Regions from separate parts of the Actinoplanes sp. NPDC023801 genome, predicted to be linked through region 1. Evidence: riboswitches for the same ligand, from Rfam matches in the RefSeq annotation. Region 1 holds a riboswitch; the other holds the start of a gene.
The links. Region 1 has a riboswitch for cyclic di-GMP ahead of AB0G04_RS29340 (Calx-beta domain-containing protein). Riboswitches for the same ligand answer to the same signal wherever they lie in the genome.

Region 1 (7,170 bases):
GTCGCTGGGTTCCGCGAGCACGGGCGTGTTCACCCCGCTCTCGTCCGGAGTGCTGTTCTACGAGCCCGGGCAGACCAGCCTGCAGATCTCGGCGCCGCTGCCCTTCGACTTCAACGCCGCCGCCCCAGGCAAGATGCTCAAAGTGCGGCTGTACAACCTGTACACCGACAACGGGCTGCAGGTCATGGGCACCGGCGAGCACTCCGCCATGATCGGCGGAACCGGTGGTACGCCGACGATCGCGTCGGTCACCTCCCTGCCGCAGAGCGAGGGCGACGGCTCGGCGCAGGTCACGTTCACGGTGCAGCTGAGCGGTCCGGCGGCCGGGCCGGTCACGCTTGACGTGTCCGCTCTGGACGACAGTGCGGTCCGCTGGGGTTCGGGTCCCGGCAGCAACGACTTCTCCGTACCCGCCGAGGTCTTCATCCCGGAAGGCCAGACCCAGGGAAACTTCACGGTGACCGTCAACGGTGACGGGGTCTTCGAACCGGACGAGCAGGCGTGGATCACCGTGACGCCGCGGCCGGGCGACCCGAACGTGACCGGCCCGATGCAGCAGTCGATGCTGAAGATCTACAACGACGACGCCGCTCCGGCGCTGACCTTCGGCGGCTTCGACCTGACCGAGGGCGCCGGCGGAGGGCTCTGGTTCGACGTCGCCGGCGTGACCCAGAATCCGCTGCCCTGGACGGCCACGGTCCGCGGCGCCTCGGACGGCAGCTCCGACCCGGCCGAGCCGAACGACTTCGAGGGCGGCGCTCTCGTGCTGTCGGGCACCCTGCAGCCCTACGCGACCCGCATCGATCTGGGCTCGGCCGGCATTCCGGCGGACTCCGCCGACGAGTACGACGAGACGATCGAGGCGTCCGTCGAGGTCGGCGGGCAAGCGCCGGTCACCGGCTACGGCCTCATCCGTGACTCGTACTCGAACATGCCGCCCCGCCTGCGGGTGCCGGACCAGACGACGGTGATCGAGGGGGAGGTGGCGGACCTGCCGGTCGAGCTGGACTTCAGCTCGGTGCCCGGCAACACCGCCACCAGCACCGAGAAGCTGGTCACCGTCGACCACACCACCACCGGCGGTACGGCCACCGCCGGCACCGACTTCACCGGAGCGTCCGGCACGCTCGTCTTCACGCCACCGTCCACCAGCCAGGCCGTCACCGTCGCGACGCTTGCCGACACGACGGCCGAGAACGACGAGACGCTGTCGGTCAACCTGTCGAACCCGTCGAACGCGGAGCTCGGCGGATCGCCGGCCACCGTGACCATCAAGGGTGACAACGCCGCGGACTTTCAGGTGCAGCCGGACGTCACGGCGACTGAGGGACAGGGTTCCGTCGCGGTCACCGTCTCGCTGGCCCGGGTCGCGGCCGGCCCGGTCGACTTCACGATCAGCACCGGCGACGACACCGCCCGGCGCGGGCAGACCGGTCCGGGCGGCGACGACTACGGGTCGCCGCCGCCGACCCTCACCATCCCGCAGGGGCAGACGTCCGCCACCGTCACGGTGCCGATCGTCGACGACCAGGTCTACGAGGAGACGGAGTCCGCGAAGATCACGGTGGCCCTGGCCTCCGGCGAGACGGATGCCACCGGGCCGGCCCAGTCCGGCGTGCTGACGATCACCGACGACGACCCGGCTCCCACCATCACCCTGAACTCGGTGAACGCCACCGAGGGCGGCACCGTCGACGTGATGGCGACCCCGTCCGGAGTGGCCGAGGACCCGGTCGGCTTCCAGCTCGGCCTCACCACCGGTGGCCCTCGCAACGACCCGGCCGAGAGCGAGGACTACATCGACAGCGGCGCGCCGGCCGTCCTGCCCGGCGGCAGCACCGGCCCGGTCCTGCTGCGGTCGATCCCGCTGGCCGCCGACACCGCCGACGAACTGACCGAGTCGTTCACGGTGACCGCCACCAGTCAGGGGACACCCGCCGCGACGTCAGTCTCGGCCGTCTACGGCATCCTCGACGATCCGAACGACCTGCCGCCGTCCGCTGTCGTCCTTCCCGCGAACGTACGCGAGGAACTGGGCTACGCCGAGGTGCCGGTGGCGCTCGAGTTCACCGGAGGCAACGGCGCCACCCGTACCGACCAGCCCGTCACGGTCTACTTCGAGGTGGTGCCCGGCACCGCCACCAGCGCCGACATCGGCACACCGGCCGGCAACCAGCTGTTCTTCCCGCCCGGCCAGAACTACGCCGTCATCCGGGTGCCGATCGAGAACGACCGGCGCCGGGAGCCCGACGAGGCCTTCGAGGTCCGGCTCGTCGCTGTCGAGCCGTTCGGCAGCAGCATCGCCCGTGCCAGCAGCGACGTCGTCATCGTCGACGACGACCAGAACCTGCCGGTGCCGTCGTTCACCGTCAGCGGTGACGTCACCGCCCGGGAGGGCGACAGCTCGGCGACGCTGACGGTCACCCTGAGCGAACCGGCGCAGGGCGACGTCGACCTGGTCGTCGAGGCGCAGCCGGGCACCGCCACGCCGGACGACTACGGGCCGCCGGCCGCGAGTCTGCGGATCCCCGAGGGCAGTGTGAGCGGTTCGATCACCGTTCCGATCCAGCAGGACACGGTGTACGAGGGCGACGAGACCGCCCGCATCGCGGTGTCACTGGCCGCCGGCGAACTGGACGCGGCCGGCAAGGTCCAGGAGGGGCGGCTGTTCATCACCGACGACGACCGGGCGCCCACCATCACCCTCGACCCGACCGCGGGCACCGTCGACGAGGGCGACACGATCGAACTGTCCGGCACCGTGACCGGAACCGCCCAGCGCGACTTCGAGATCAGTACCGCGGCCGCCGCCGGGATCGCCGCCGACGGCGAGGACGCCGGTCCCGACGACTTCGAACTGGACCGGGTCACGGTCACCGTGCCCGGTGGTACTCCGGCCGGCGCCAGGTTCCGCGTCGGCACGATCGAGTTCCTCGACGACGCCGTCGACGAGAACACCGAGACGGCGACCGTGTCACTGGCCGGCGGGAGCCGTACCTTCCGCATCAACGACGACCCGGACGACACGCCGCCGGCCGTCTCGATCACCGACGCGTCCGTCGGCGAGAGCGCGGGCACCGTCCGGCTCAACGTGTCGCTGCAGTTCACCGGGGGTGCCGTCAGCACTTCGCGCACCGTCACCGTGCCCTGGTCGACGGTGGACGGCACGGCCGACGCGGGCAAGGACTACACCAGATCAGCCGGTACGGTGACGTTCACACCGCAGTCGGAGACGGCCACCATCAGCGTCCCGATCCTGCCGGACACCAAGGACGAGGCCGACCAGACCTTCACCGTGCGACTCGGCACCCCGTCGCCGGCCGACGCCAGACTGGCCGCCGCCGAGGCCGAGGTCGTCCTCGAGGACGACGACAAGCCCAAGCCGCCGACCGTGACCGCGCCCGCCACCAGCACCGGCGAGGGACGGATCACGATCACCGGCACCGCGGCCCCCGGTACCAGGGTGGAGCTGCTCACCGCTCAGGGCGTCTCTGGCGGGACGTTCAAGGTGGCCGCCACCACCACGGCCGACGACGACGGCGCCTACTCGTTCAGGCCCAACTTCACCAAGGGCTACCGGGTGCAGGTCCGGGCCGCCGGACTGACGTCGCCGGTCCGCACCATCCAGGTCCGCCAGGACGTGGAGCTGGCGGTGGCCTCCAACGCCAAGGGCGCCGCGACCCTCACGGTCACCGGCGATCCCGGCGAACCGGGGCAGAAGGTCACAATCCAGCGTCAGGTCAAGGGCGGCTGGGACGAGATCGAGGACGGCAAGCTGGGTACGAACGGCAAGTTCACCACCACGGTGCGTTCCCTGAAAGCCGGCAACCATGTGTTCCGGGCCGTGATCTCCGCGACACCGGCACTGGGCATCACCGCCGGGACCTCACCGGCCCGATCGGTGCGGGTGAAATAGCACCGAACAGCCAGGGAAGGGCGGTCCGATGGGGCCGCCCTTCCGCCGTTTCCCGGGACGGGACGTTTCGCCGCGGGTACAGTTCGCCGCTGGTCAGGGTGCTTTCGCGGGGTTGCCAGCCTTCGCGTCAAGGCGGAATCCCGGCTATGTGAAGGACTTTCTACCGAAAAACCCGTTCCGCCGCTAACAGGGCGATACGCCGGTTAGATTGCAGTTGGCGCCGCCCCACGCGGATCTTCGCATCCGGTGTTTGCGCTGCTGAGGGCCGGTCAAGACCGGCACCCCCAACCGCCCTAGGTGCGGTACCCGAACAGGCAAACCCGTCGCGAGACGGGGACGCAAAGCCAGGGGCCTCCCCGCTGGAGGTAGCCCAGCCGCCGAAGGAGACAGGAAGAGAATGCGTCATCGACCCATCCAAGCGGCGCCGCGAGAGCGGGTGCCGTTCACGCTCTGGGGACCAAAGCGAATCCGGCATGCCCTGGCCACCGCCACCGCCGCCGCCATCGGCCTGGTCCCCGCAGTTTTCGTCGCCTCACCCGCCTACGCGGCGGCCAACGATTACCTGACCATCACGGCGACCTCCAACTGGGAGGGCGGTCCGCTCTCCTACAAGTTGAGCTACACCGGAACCGTCGAAGCGAAGTTCGAGATCACCTTCGCCGGGACCGCGACAGGTGCTGTCGTCCCGGACGCGTCTGTCACGAACAAGGACTTCGGCAACCTTTACGGTCCCAGGGATCTCAACGCGGACAACGACACCGCCGACGCCGGAGAAGCTGAGGCGCCCTCCGTGGTTACCTTCCCGGCGTCCAGCACGTCATCGCCGACCACCATTACGGTCTCCGTGCCAACGGTCGCTGACGGCGACACCAGCGATGAGACCGTCATCCTTCGGGCGACGAACATCGACTTCGGTGCTGACGATGATGGTGACGCCACCTACAAGGAAGCCACCGCCACGATTTGGGGCGCGCCTGCCAACCAGCCGACGCTGACCCTGTCCGTTCCCGCGACGGTTCCGGAGAGCCAGGGCACGGTTCCGATCGTCGCGAGCCTGTCGGGCATCCTCCAGAACGACATCACGGTTCCCATCGCAGCCGCGGGTACTTCGACCACGCTGCTCGGCGCGACCGTCTCGGGGGCTGTCACCACCGGTGGTGTCACCCGGGACTTCACTGCTCTGGCAGCGGACGCGACGATCACCATCCCGGCCGGTCAGCTCACCGCGGCGGTCAATCTCGCTATCAACGACGACATCGTCGATGAACCGGACCTTCAGTACATCCGGCTGACCACCACGGGCCCGGCGGTGTCCGGTGTCGTCGCCGGCGCACCCGCCACGGCGGACCTGGCCATCGAGGACAACGACGCCGCGCCGACGGTCAGCATCGACAACGCGCCGGCCGTCAACGAAGGTGGCAACGCCAGCTTCCCGATCAGGCTCTCCGGCCTCTCGGAGAAGACCCTCAAGGTCGACTTCACCGCCTCGGCGGGTACCGACACCGCCACCGCCCGAGGCGCCGCGACCACGGACTTCACCGCGGGCACCTCGACGGTCACGTTCGACCCGCTGAGCCAGACGGTCTACAAGACCGTGGCGGTCGGCGGCGACTCGATCGTGGAGGGTACCGAGACCTTCAAAGCGGCTCTGAGCGTCACGCCGTCGGTGACAGGACCCGCGGTCGCGGCAGCGCTGGGCACGACGACAACGGCGATCGGCACGATCAGGGATGTCGAGACGCTACCGACCCTCGAGGTCACCGACCTCACCTCCGCTACGCCGGGCACCGTCGATGTCTTCTACGACGAGGGTGCCTCCGGGGACTCCGCGAAGTTGGTCCAGGTCAAGGTCGACGTCAGCGGCACCACAAGGGAGACTCCGCTCAAGCTCGACTACGCGTTCACCGGCGGTACCGCCACGAACGGCACCGACTACCGGGGCACGAACGGCACCATCACCATCCCGACCACCGAGACCGGCACGGCGGGCATCGTCACCGTCAACATCCCGGTGACGATCGTCGGTGACACGACCTACGAGGGGACCACGTACGGATCCGGCCGGGCCGAGTCCTTCGATCTGGTTCTGAGCAGCTCGAACGCGACCATCGACCCCGCGGATCTCGGTACGCAGACGGTCTACATCGTCGAGGGCGCGGACGACTCGAAGGCGACGTGGACCACCTCGGACGTCGCGGTGGTCGAGGGTAACGAGGGCGTCACGACGGTCAAGGTGCCGGTCGCGCTGAGCGCGCCGGTCGGCACGGACACCGTCCTCACCCCCGTTTTCGGTCAGACGCCGGGCAGCGCCACCGAGACCGGTGTCAACGCCGGCGCCACGGTCGGAGACAACGACTTCGACCTGCCGACCGCCAACACGGTGACCATCAAGGCCGGTCAGACGACCGGAACGGTCGAGATCCCCATCAACGGGGACGCCGTCTACGAACGTGACGAAGCGTTCGTCGTCGACTTCACGGTCGCCGGCACCTCGGTAGAGGCGGGGCTGACCGCGGACGTCCAGCACAGCGCGCGCGTCACCATCTCCAACGACGACGCGAAGCCGACGGTGAAGATCAACGAGATCGCCGGCGCTGAGGGCACGACCGTCCGGGTCGTGGGAACACTCACCGGAGTCTCCGCATACCCCTATTCGCTGGGCCTCACGGTTGCCGGCACCGGGGACAACCCCGCGACCCCGGGGAAGGACTTCGAGGTTCCGGCGACGCTCGCCACCACCAGGATCGACATCGCCAAGGGGCAGACCGCGTTCGCCGACTCGAGGCTGGCAGAGTTCTACCTGCTGCCGGACGATGTCGACGAGCCCACCGAGACCTTCGGTGTCACCGTCTCTGAGACGAGTGCCGCGCCGCAGGGCTTCGCCTCGACGACCGGCAACTTCCGGATCACGGACGACCCGGCGGACCTGCCGCCGGCGGCCTCGGTCCAGGACGAGTCGATCGGTGAGTGGGAGCAGTCGGTCGACGTCGACGTCACGTTCGCCTTCGACGAGAACACCAAGGAGACCTCGCAGACTGTCACCATCCCGTGGCAGACCTCCGACGGCTCCGCCAAGGCGGGCGAGGACTACCAGTTCACCAAGGGTGTCATCACCCTCAAGCCGGGCGACCTGACCGCCAAGGTCAACATCCCGGTGATCAACGACAAGATGAAGGAGGGCGACGAGAACTTCTACGTCAAGCTCCTCAGCGCGTCGCCGACCGGTGCCTCGATCGCCCGGGGTGTCGGCGAGG
Region 2 (7,170 bases), on a different contig from region 1:
TAACCGAATTCAGATCGATGCACGTCGATCATAGACGTACACGACTTTAGGACGGCTTAAGAAGGGGGCCCCGGACTGGCGCATGATGCGGAACATTCCGTAACGTGCGCGGCATGGCAATTCGGAGCTGGCTGAAGCTGCTGGCCGCCACCACCACGGCCGCCGCGGTCGTCGGGGCCGGTCAACTCGGCATCGCCTACGGGCTCGGCATGGTGCGGCTCGACCAGACGCTGGAACTCACTCAGCGTGACCAGTGGACAGCACAACTGGCCTGGGTCGCCTGGATCACCATGACCGCGGCCGCGATCGGAGCCGTGGTCGCGACCGGCCTGCGCCCCCGCTGGTCGCCTCGCCCGGTCGGCACCGGCGGCGCCCTCGCCATGGGCCTGGCCGCCGCTCTCGGCTCCCTGGCAGTGCTGCCGCTGACCATGCAGCCGGCCCGTTCCGCCCTGGTCACCGGCGTGCAGCCGGTTCTCGTCATCGGCATCTGCGCGGGCCTCGGTGCCGCCGCCGGAATCTTCGCCGGATGGGCCGCGGCCGCGCGAGCCGTCGCCCGCTGGAGCCTCTGCACCCTGACGGTCGCGGTGTGGGCCGTGGCGCTGATCTCCGTCGCGCCGTCCCTGCTGCCCGGCAAGACCCCGTCCGCGGTACGGCTCGGCGTACTGGAAGGCAGCCTCCTCCCGGCCGCCGTCACCGAGCACACCCCGTTCGTCACCATGCCTGTCATCGCCCTGATCGCCGGCCTCGTCGTCGGCTGGGCCGCCCGCGGCCGGAAGAAGCCGACCCTCGCCATCGCACTGAGCGGCCTCGCCGGCCCGGCGCTGCTGACGGTGGCCTATCTGATCGCCGGACCCGGCTCGGCCTCCGGCTTCGACCTCAACCCGTACTGGGCGGCGATGACCGCCAGCGGCGCCGGAGTCCTCGGCTCGGTCCTGGCCACGATCGCGCGCGGCACCCCCGAAACGGCCCGCTCGCCCGAACCCCAGGCGCCCACCTCCGACCCACCGGCAGACGCACAGCCCGAACCGGCCGCCCCCGTCACGGCATCCGGCCGCGCCACGCTGCCCCGCCGGGACGTGCCCGTGCAGTCCGCGATCGCCCAGGCAGCGGCCACCGCGGCCCGGCGGCCGGAGAACGAACTGCGGCCCTCGGACACCGGCGTCTTCTCGGTGGCGGTGGCCGACCGGCCGCACCCGCTGCAGGACCTGGCCGCCGCGGCGCCGGTACCGGCGCCCGCGTTCCCCAGCACCCCGCCCGCCCCGCCGTCCTCCGGGGCGCCGGCCCCCTCCGAGCCGCGCTTCCCCGGACAGCAACAGCAGCAACCGGCCAAAGCCGGTGGTCTGCGACGCGGATGGCGTACGCGTAAGTCCGCCCCCGAGCCCCCGGCCGCCGCACCCTCCCCCGCGCTGACCGGCGACACCGGCTCGTTCAACGGTTTCGCGACCGCACAGCCCGCGCCCCGCACCGGCATCGACACGGCTGAGCACCCCCGGATCGGCCCGCGGGCACCGCTCACGCCGGAACCGACCCCGATCAGCGCCCCGCTGCCGCAGCCCACCCCGATCACGCCGCCACCCACCGCGCCGGCCGCCCCGAGTCAGAGGCCGGCCCGCGAGGACGACTACGTGAACTGGGTCAACGGCCTCGGCAACTGAACCCCCGCCTGCCGCCCTGCGCCATCGGAGTTCACCCCGTAAACCATCGGCGAACTCCGATGGAACGATGCGATCAGGAGGTACCGCCCCCGGTACCGGGCAGTAACGATGATCGATGTCGGGTACATCCCCGCCCACGACATCGGGAGTCCGATCATGATCACCCGCATCGGCCGGCTCATCTCCGGTCTCGCCCTGATCCTCACCCTCGCCGGCACTGCGCTCGTAGCCCCCGCGATCGTGGCACCGGCAGCCACCGACGCGGCCCAGGCAGCCGCCCACAACAGCTGCACGATCAGCCGCTGCTCCGCGGCACGAACCGCGTTCACCGGCTGGCAGTCCCTCGGCTGGCCCACCACCGCCGGCTGGTACGCCTGGCCCTACGGCAACTACAACTACACCGGCGGCCGTTTCTACAACCGCGAAGGCCAGCTGCCGTCCGCCACCTACGGCGAATACGACGTCTACTCCCGCGCCCGCGGAGCCTCACGGGACGCCTACCGCATCGTGGTCAACCGCAGCACCCGGGTCGCCTACTTCACCCCCGACCACTACGTCACTTTCTACAAGCTTTGAACCTTTCTCTTCCGTACGCGCGGCGGCCGTCCCCTGACGGCCGCCGCGCCGCGTTTCCACCCCGAAATGCGTCGCTGCCCGCCCCCGGAAACCGTCCGGCTACTGCTTAGCACCACGTTCGGGCTCAGGCTGCGAAATCCCGGAACTGCGTCAAGAAATCGAGTCACGAGCACTTAGCTGCCACCTACCTCGTCCGAACACTCATGGCGTAACCAAAACGCGAACGAGCACCGCTCGGCCGTAAAACGCAAACCCGGCGCAAGCCGGGGACGCAAAGCCACAGGGCCCACGGGGCCGGCTGGGCTACCGACCAAGGGGAGACACATATAAATGCGTAACATGATCCAGCTTCTGGGCGGTGTAGCCGTCGCCGGCGTCGTCGCCGCCGGTTCCACCGCCTTCACCGCCGCCGGCGTGACCAGCACCGTCGGGTCCAGCAAGCTTGTCGGCGGAACGGTCACGCAGGCCATCCACGGCGCCAAGATGATCAAGCTTGCCCTGACCACTGCGGCGGCACCGAACTCCAACCGGGTAGAAGGCACAATCACCATGGAGTTGGAGACCGACGCCACCGCCGTTGCTCTCGACGCAACAGATGTAGTGACCGTCGCCCTCACCGGCACGGCCAGCGTCTCCCCCGCGGCGTCGATCGCCAACTGCGCCCAGGGCTCGGGCAAGGTTTGGACCTGCGCCATCACCGGCTACTACACCAACGTAACCGCAATCAACGTGACTGTGGCACCTGCTCCCTGATCTATAGCCGCCCGCCTGGCACCCGCTGAGGGCAGACTTCCTTCAAGTAGGCACTGTCCCCACACGGCCGACGGAGTTGTCATACGCATAAACCGTCGTCTCGTCATGGCCGCCGTCCTCGTGACGGCGGCCATCGGCGCGTGGGCCGTGAACACCGGCCAGGTTTCCTACGTAGTCACCTACGGCATCAGCATGAATCCCGTTTACTATGCCGATGATCTCGTCATTCTCATCCGGTCCGATTCTTATGAGGTCGGCCAGATAGCTGCATACCATGGGAACGACGGGCAGACCGAAGTGCTGCACCGCATCATCGACGGTGACGGCACGAGTGGCTACGTCCTAAAAGGCGACAACAATGATTCGGTCGACGCCGCGAAGCCCACTGCTGACAAGATCATCGGGCGCGCTGTACTGCACATTCCCCAAGGCGGCACCTGGCTGCAACCGCTGCTGAGCCCAACCGGCTTGGGCATGCTGGGCTTCCTGTTCGTAAGCGGTGGCGCGGTAGGCATCAAAAGCCGCCGGGACATCCCACGCGGTCGCCGCAGGAAGAGAGTGAAGGGCATGTCTGGCGGAGGTGGCTCCTGGGCTACTGCGGCGGCCGTGTTCAAGGCGGTCAGCCGCCTTCATCCCGCCCTCCGGATGCTGGCCGTCACCACCGCTGTCTGCAGTGTCGTCGGACTCGCCCTCGGTGTACTGGGCTGGATGAAGCCGACCACCGAGAGCGTGAGCCGCTCCGGCAGAACCGGCGAGTCGATGACGTTCGCCTACACCGCTGAGGTTCCTCGCTCGGCCGCCTACGACGGCACCACGGTCCACTCCCCGGATCCGGTCTTCCGAAAGCTGGCCAACGTCGTAGATCTGCACATGAACTACCGGGGTGAGCCGGGCCGCATCGAGATATCGGCTCGCCTGTCCTCGCAGAACGGCTGGCACAAAACTCTTGTTCTGTCCCAGCCGAAACAGTTCACCACCGACAGATACACCGGCAAAATCCAATTAGATCTGCCCTCGCTTGATCAACTCGTCGCGGAGGCCGGCAAGGCGATCGGCGTTGACATGGGTCCCACCACCCTCGCGATCACCGCCCGGGTCCGTCACGGGGACGGGAGCACGTTCGAGCCGCAGGTCTCCTTCAGTCTCGCTCCGCTCCAGTTCACTCTCGTCGGCAGCCCGGAAGCACTGGCCGTGGACAGGTCCAGCACGCCCGCGGGCACCTCGGTTCAGGACCGGCGGATCGGCGCTTTCGGCTACTACCCGCTGACCGCGGCCGAGGCCCGGAAGTACGCCGTCTACCTGATCCTCGTGGCCCTGATCGGCGCCGGAATCGTCGCCTGGATGGCGCTGGGTCATGTCCCGCTGCGGACCCGCACCCAGATCCAGCGCCGCTACCCACACCTGATCGTCCCGGTCGAGCCGATGGCCAGTCCGCCCGGCAAGCCCGTCGTCACAGTCGACACGTTCCCGGCTCTCGTGAAGCTCGCCGAGAAGTACGGGCAGATGATCCTCACCTGGACCCGCCCGGACGGCGCCGACGATTTCGTGGTCCGCGACGAGGGCATCCTCTACCGGTACCGGATCGACCCGAACGTCACCGCCTCCAAAGCGGCCCCGGCAGGAGCAGCACCCGAGCCGGCAGTGGCAGGCCGTCCCCGAACTGCGCAACCGGCTCCCGACAACGCGCCGGTCATGGGACTGCTGCCCGTCGCCGAGCACCAAGCGGAGGTCGGCACCGAAAAGATCGGAGCCACGACCACAGGTATCGAAGGCACGACCACAGGTCATGAGGCCCCGACCGCGGACACGGAGCCGCTCGCGAAGAAGCCGACTCCCCGGAAACGCGCCGCCACAACTACGGCAACCAAGACCGCAGCCACCAAGACCGCAGCAGCGAAGGCCCCCGCGTCCAAGACACCCGGAACCAGGACTCCCACGAAGCGCACCCGCGCAACAGCGAAGCCGTCCCAGCCCTCAGCATTCACAAGCGATAACCCGGCGCTGGCAGCTGATCTCGGATCGGAAGGCCGGACAACCGAAACCCCGGCCCCGGCTCACAACCGGCTCGCCGCATCCCGCGAAGCCGCAGCCACCACAAGCAAGCAGCCCTCCGCTCCCGGCGAAGCAACCGCCGCTGAAGACAGCGCGACGAAGACGACCTCCATAGACGGGATGAAGGCTGCGGACGAGGCAGCCGCCGCCAACCGGGTGGCCGACGCGGACGAGGCGAAGGCCGCAGACCAGGCGACCGCCACGGATGGGATCAACGCCGCGGACGGCGTCAATGCCGAAACGCAAGCGCAGGTTGGCAAAGCTGAGCAGCCCATCGGGGAGGCGGAGTCGGCCACCAAGGCGGACCAGACCGCTGAGACCGGCCAGGCCCCCGAAGAGCAAACAGAAGCCCAGCAGCCGGTCAAGAACCAGAAGGCCTCCAGCCGCCGCAAGTCCCGGTCGAGGCGCACCCGGCAACCTGCCAGTCCCGAACCGGCCACTGCCTCCACCACCGAGGCCCGTGAAGCCATGGAGGACCTGGCCGGACGCAATACCCCGATGACGACGCCCGAGCCAGGAAGCCCGACGACGCCCGAGCCGGGCAGCCCGACGACCCAGCCAGGCAGCGCCGACTCGTCCGGCGCCGAAGTCAAGCCGGTCCCGTGGCCCGAGGCGGGCCCCGGGTCACAGCCGGACCCGCCGACGCACAACCGGGAGCCGTTCTACGACTTCCTACCGGTGGCGAAACGCGCCGCCGCCAACGATGTGGACGACATCGACGAACCGGATGCATGACCGCGTCCTTCGACCCGGCCATCCTGACAGGTCAGCGTCACCCCCGCGTAGATCTTGTGACGATGCGCCGTCGCGACAGCCCCAACCTCCCGCAATCGCCTCGAGGGGAGGCGCGGCCGGCGCGCACAGCAGCGACCTTGTGAGGATGTGCCGTTGCGGCAGTCTCCACCTCACAAGATCGCCCGCAAAGAGCGGCGCCGTGCGCGACGGGGAGCGGTCAGGCGGTGGGGGTGACCGGCAGGTACACGCGGCCTCCGGCGTCGACGAACTCTTCCGACTTGGCCTTCATGCCGGCCGCCCGGATCTCGTGGCTGATCTTCATGGAGCAGAACTTCGGGCCGCACATGGAGCAGAAGTGCGCCGTCTTGGCGGGCGCCGCCGGCAGTGTCTCGTCGTGATACGCGCGAGCGGTGTCAGGGTCGAGGGCCAGCTCGAACTGGTCCTCCCACCGGAAGTCGAACCGGGCCCTGGAGAGGGCGTCGTCCCACTCCTGAGCGCCCGGGTGCCCCTTGGCGATGTCCGCCGCGTGCGCCGCGATCTTGTAAGCGATCATGCCTGCCTTGACGTCTTCCTTGTTCGGCAGCCCGAGGTGTTCCTTGGGGGTGACGTAGCAGAGCATCGCGGTACCGAACCAGCCGATCATCGCGGCGCCGATGGCGGACGTGATGTGGTCGTAGGCGGGTGCGATGTCGGTGGCGAGCGGCCCGAGTGTGTAGAAGGGTGCCCCGCCGCAGAGTTCGACCTGCAGATCGACGTTCTCTTTGATCTTGTGCATCGGCACGTGGCCGGGGCCTTCGACCATGACCTGGACGTCGTACTCCCACGCGATGTGGGTGAGTTCGCCGAGCGTACGCAGTTCCGCGAACTGTGCTTCGTCGTTGGCGTCGGCGATGGAACCCGGCCGGAGACCGTCGCCCAGGGAGAACGTGATGTCGTACTCCCGGAAGATCTCGCACAGCTCCCGGAAGTGGGTGTACAGGAAGTTCTCCCGGTGCTCGGCAAGGCACCAGGCCGCCATGATCGACCCGCCGCGCGAGACGATGCCGGTCACCCGTTCAGCGGCCATCGGCACGTACGCCAGAAGCACACCGGCGTGGATCGTCATGTAGTCGACGCCCTGTTCCGCCTGTTCGATGACGGTCTCGCGGAAGACCTCCCAGGACAGTTTGAGCGGGTCACCTTTGACCTTCTCGAGCGCCTGGTACAGGGGCACCGTGCCGATCGGGACGGGCGAGTTCCGTACGATCGCCTCGCGGGTCTCATGAATGTGCTGCCCGGTGGAGAGGTCCATCACGGTGTCGGCGCCCCAGCGGGTGGCCCAGGTCAGCTTTTCGACCTCCTCGTCGATCGACGAGGTGACGGCCGAGGTGCCGATGTTGGCGTTGACCTTCACGAGGAA

Region 2: linked by a shared signal. The riboswitch ahead of AB0G04_RS17060 (hypothetical protein) and the one ahead of AB0G04_RS29340 (Calx-beta domain-containing protein) in region 1 are both predicted to bind cyclic di-GMP.

What each region holds. Positions count from the first base shown of each region.
Region 1 covers NZ_JBFAAI010000019.1:59,351-66,520, reverse strand. Annotated here, with positions in the region: gene AB0G04_RS29345 (Calx-beta domain-containing protein) at 1-3,916, shown strand, start outside; cyclic di-GMP riboswitch class I at 4,220-4,298, shown strand; gene AB0G04_RS29340 (Calx-beta domain-containing protein) at 4,314-7,170, shown strand, end outside.
Region 2 covers NZ_JBFAAI010000008.1:111,900-119,069, forward strand. Annotated here, with positions in the region: gene AB0G04_RS17050 (hypothetical protein) at 114-1,655, shown strand; gene AB0G04_RS17055 (ribonuclease domain-containing protein) at 1,764-2,231, shown strand; cyclic di-GMP riboswitch class I at 2,468-2,542, shown strand; gene AB0G04_RS17060 (hypothetical protein) at 2,571-2,984, shown strand; gene AB0G04_RS17065 (DUF5305 family protein) at 3,090-5,771, shown strand; gene thiC (phosphomethylpyrimidine synthase ThiC) at 5,989-7,170, opposite strand, start outside.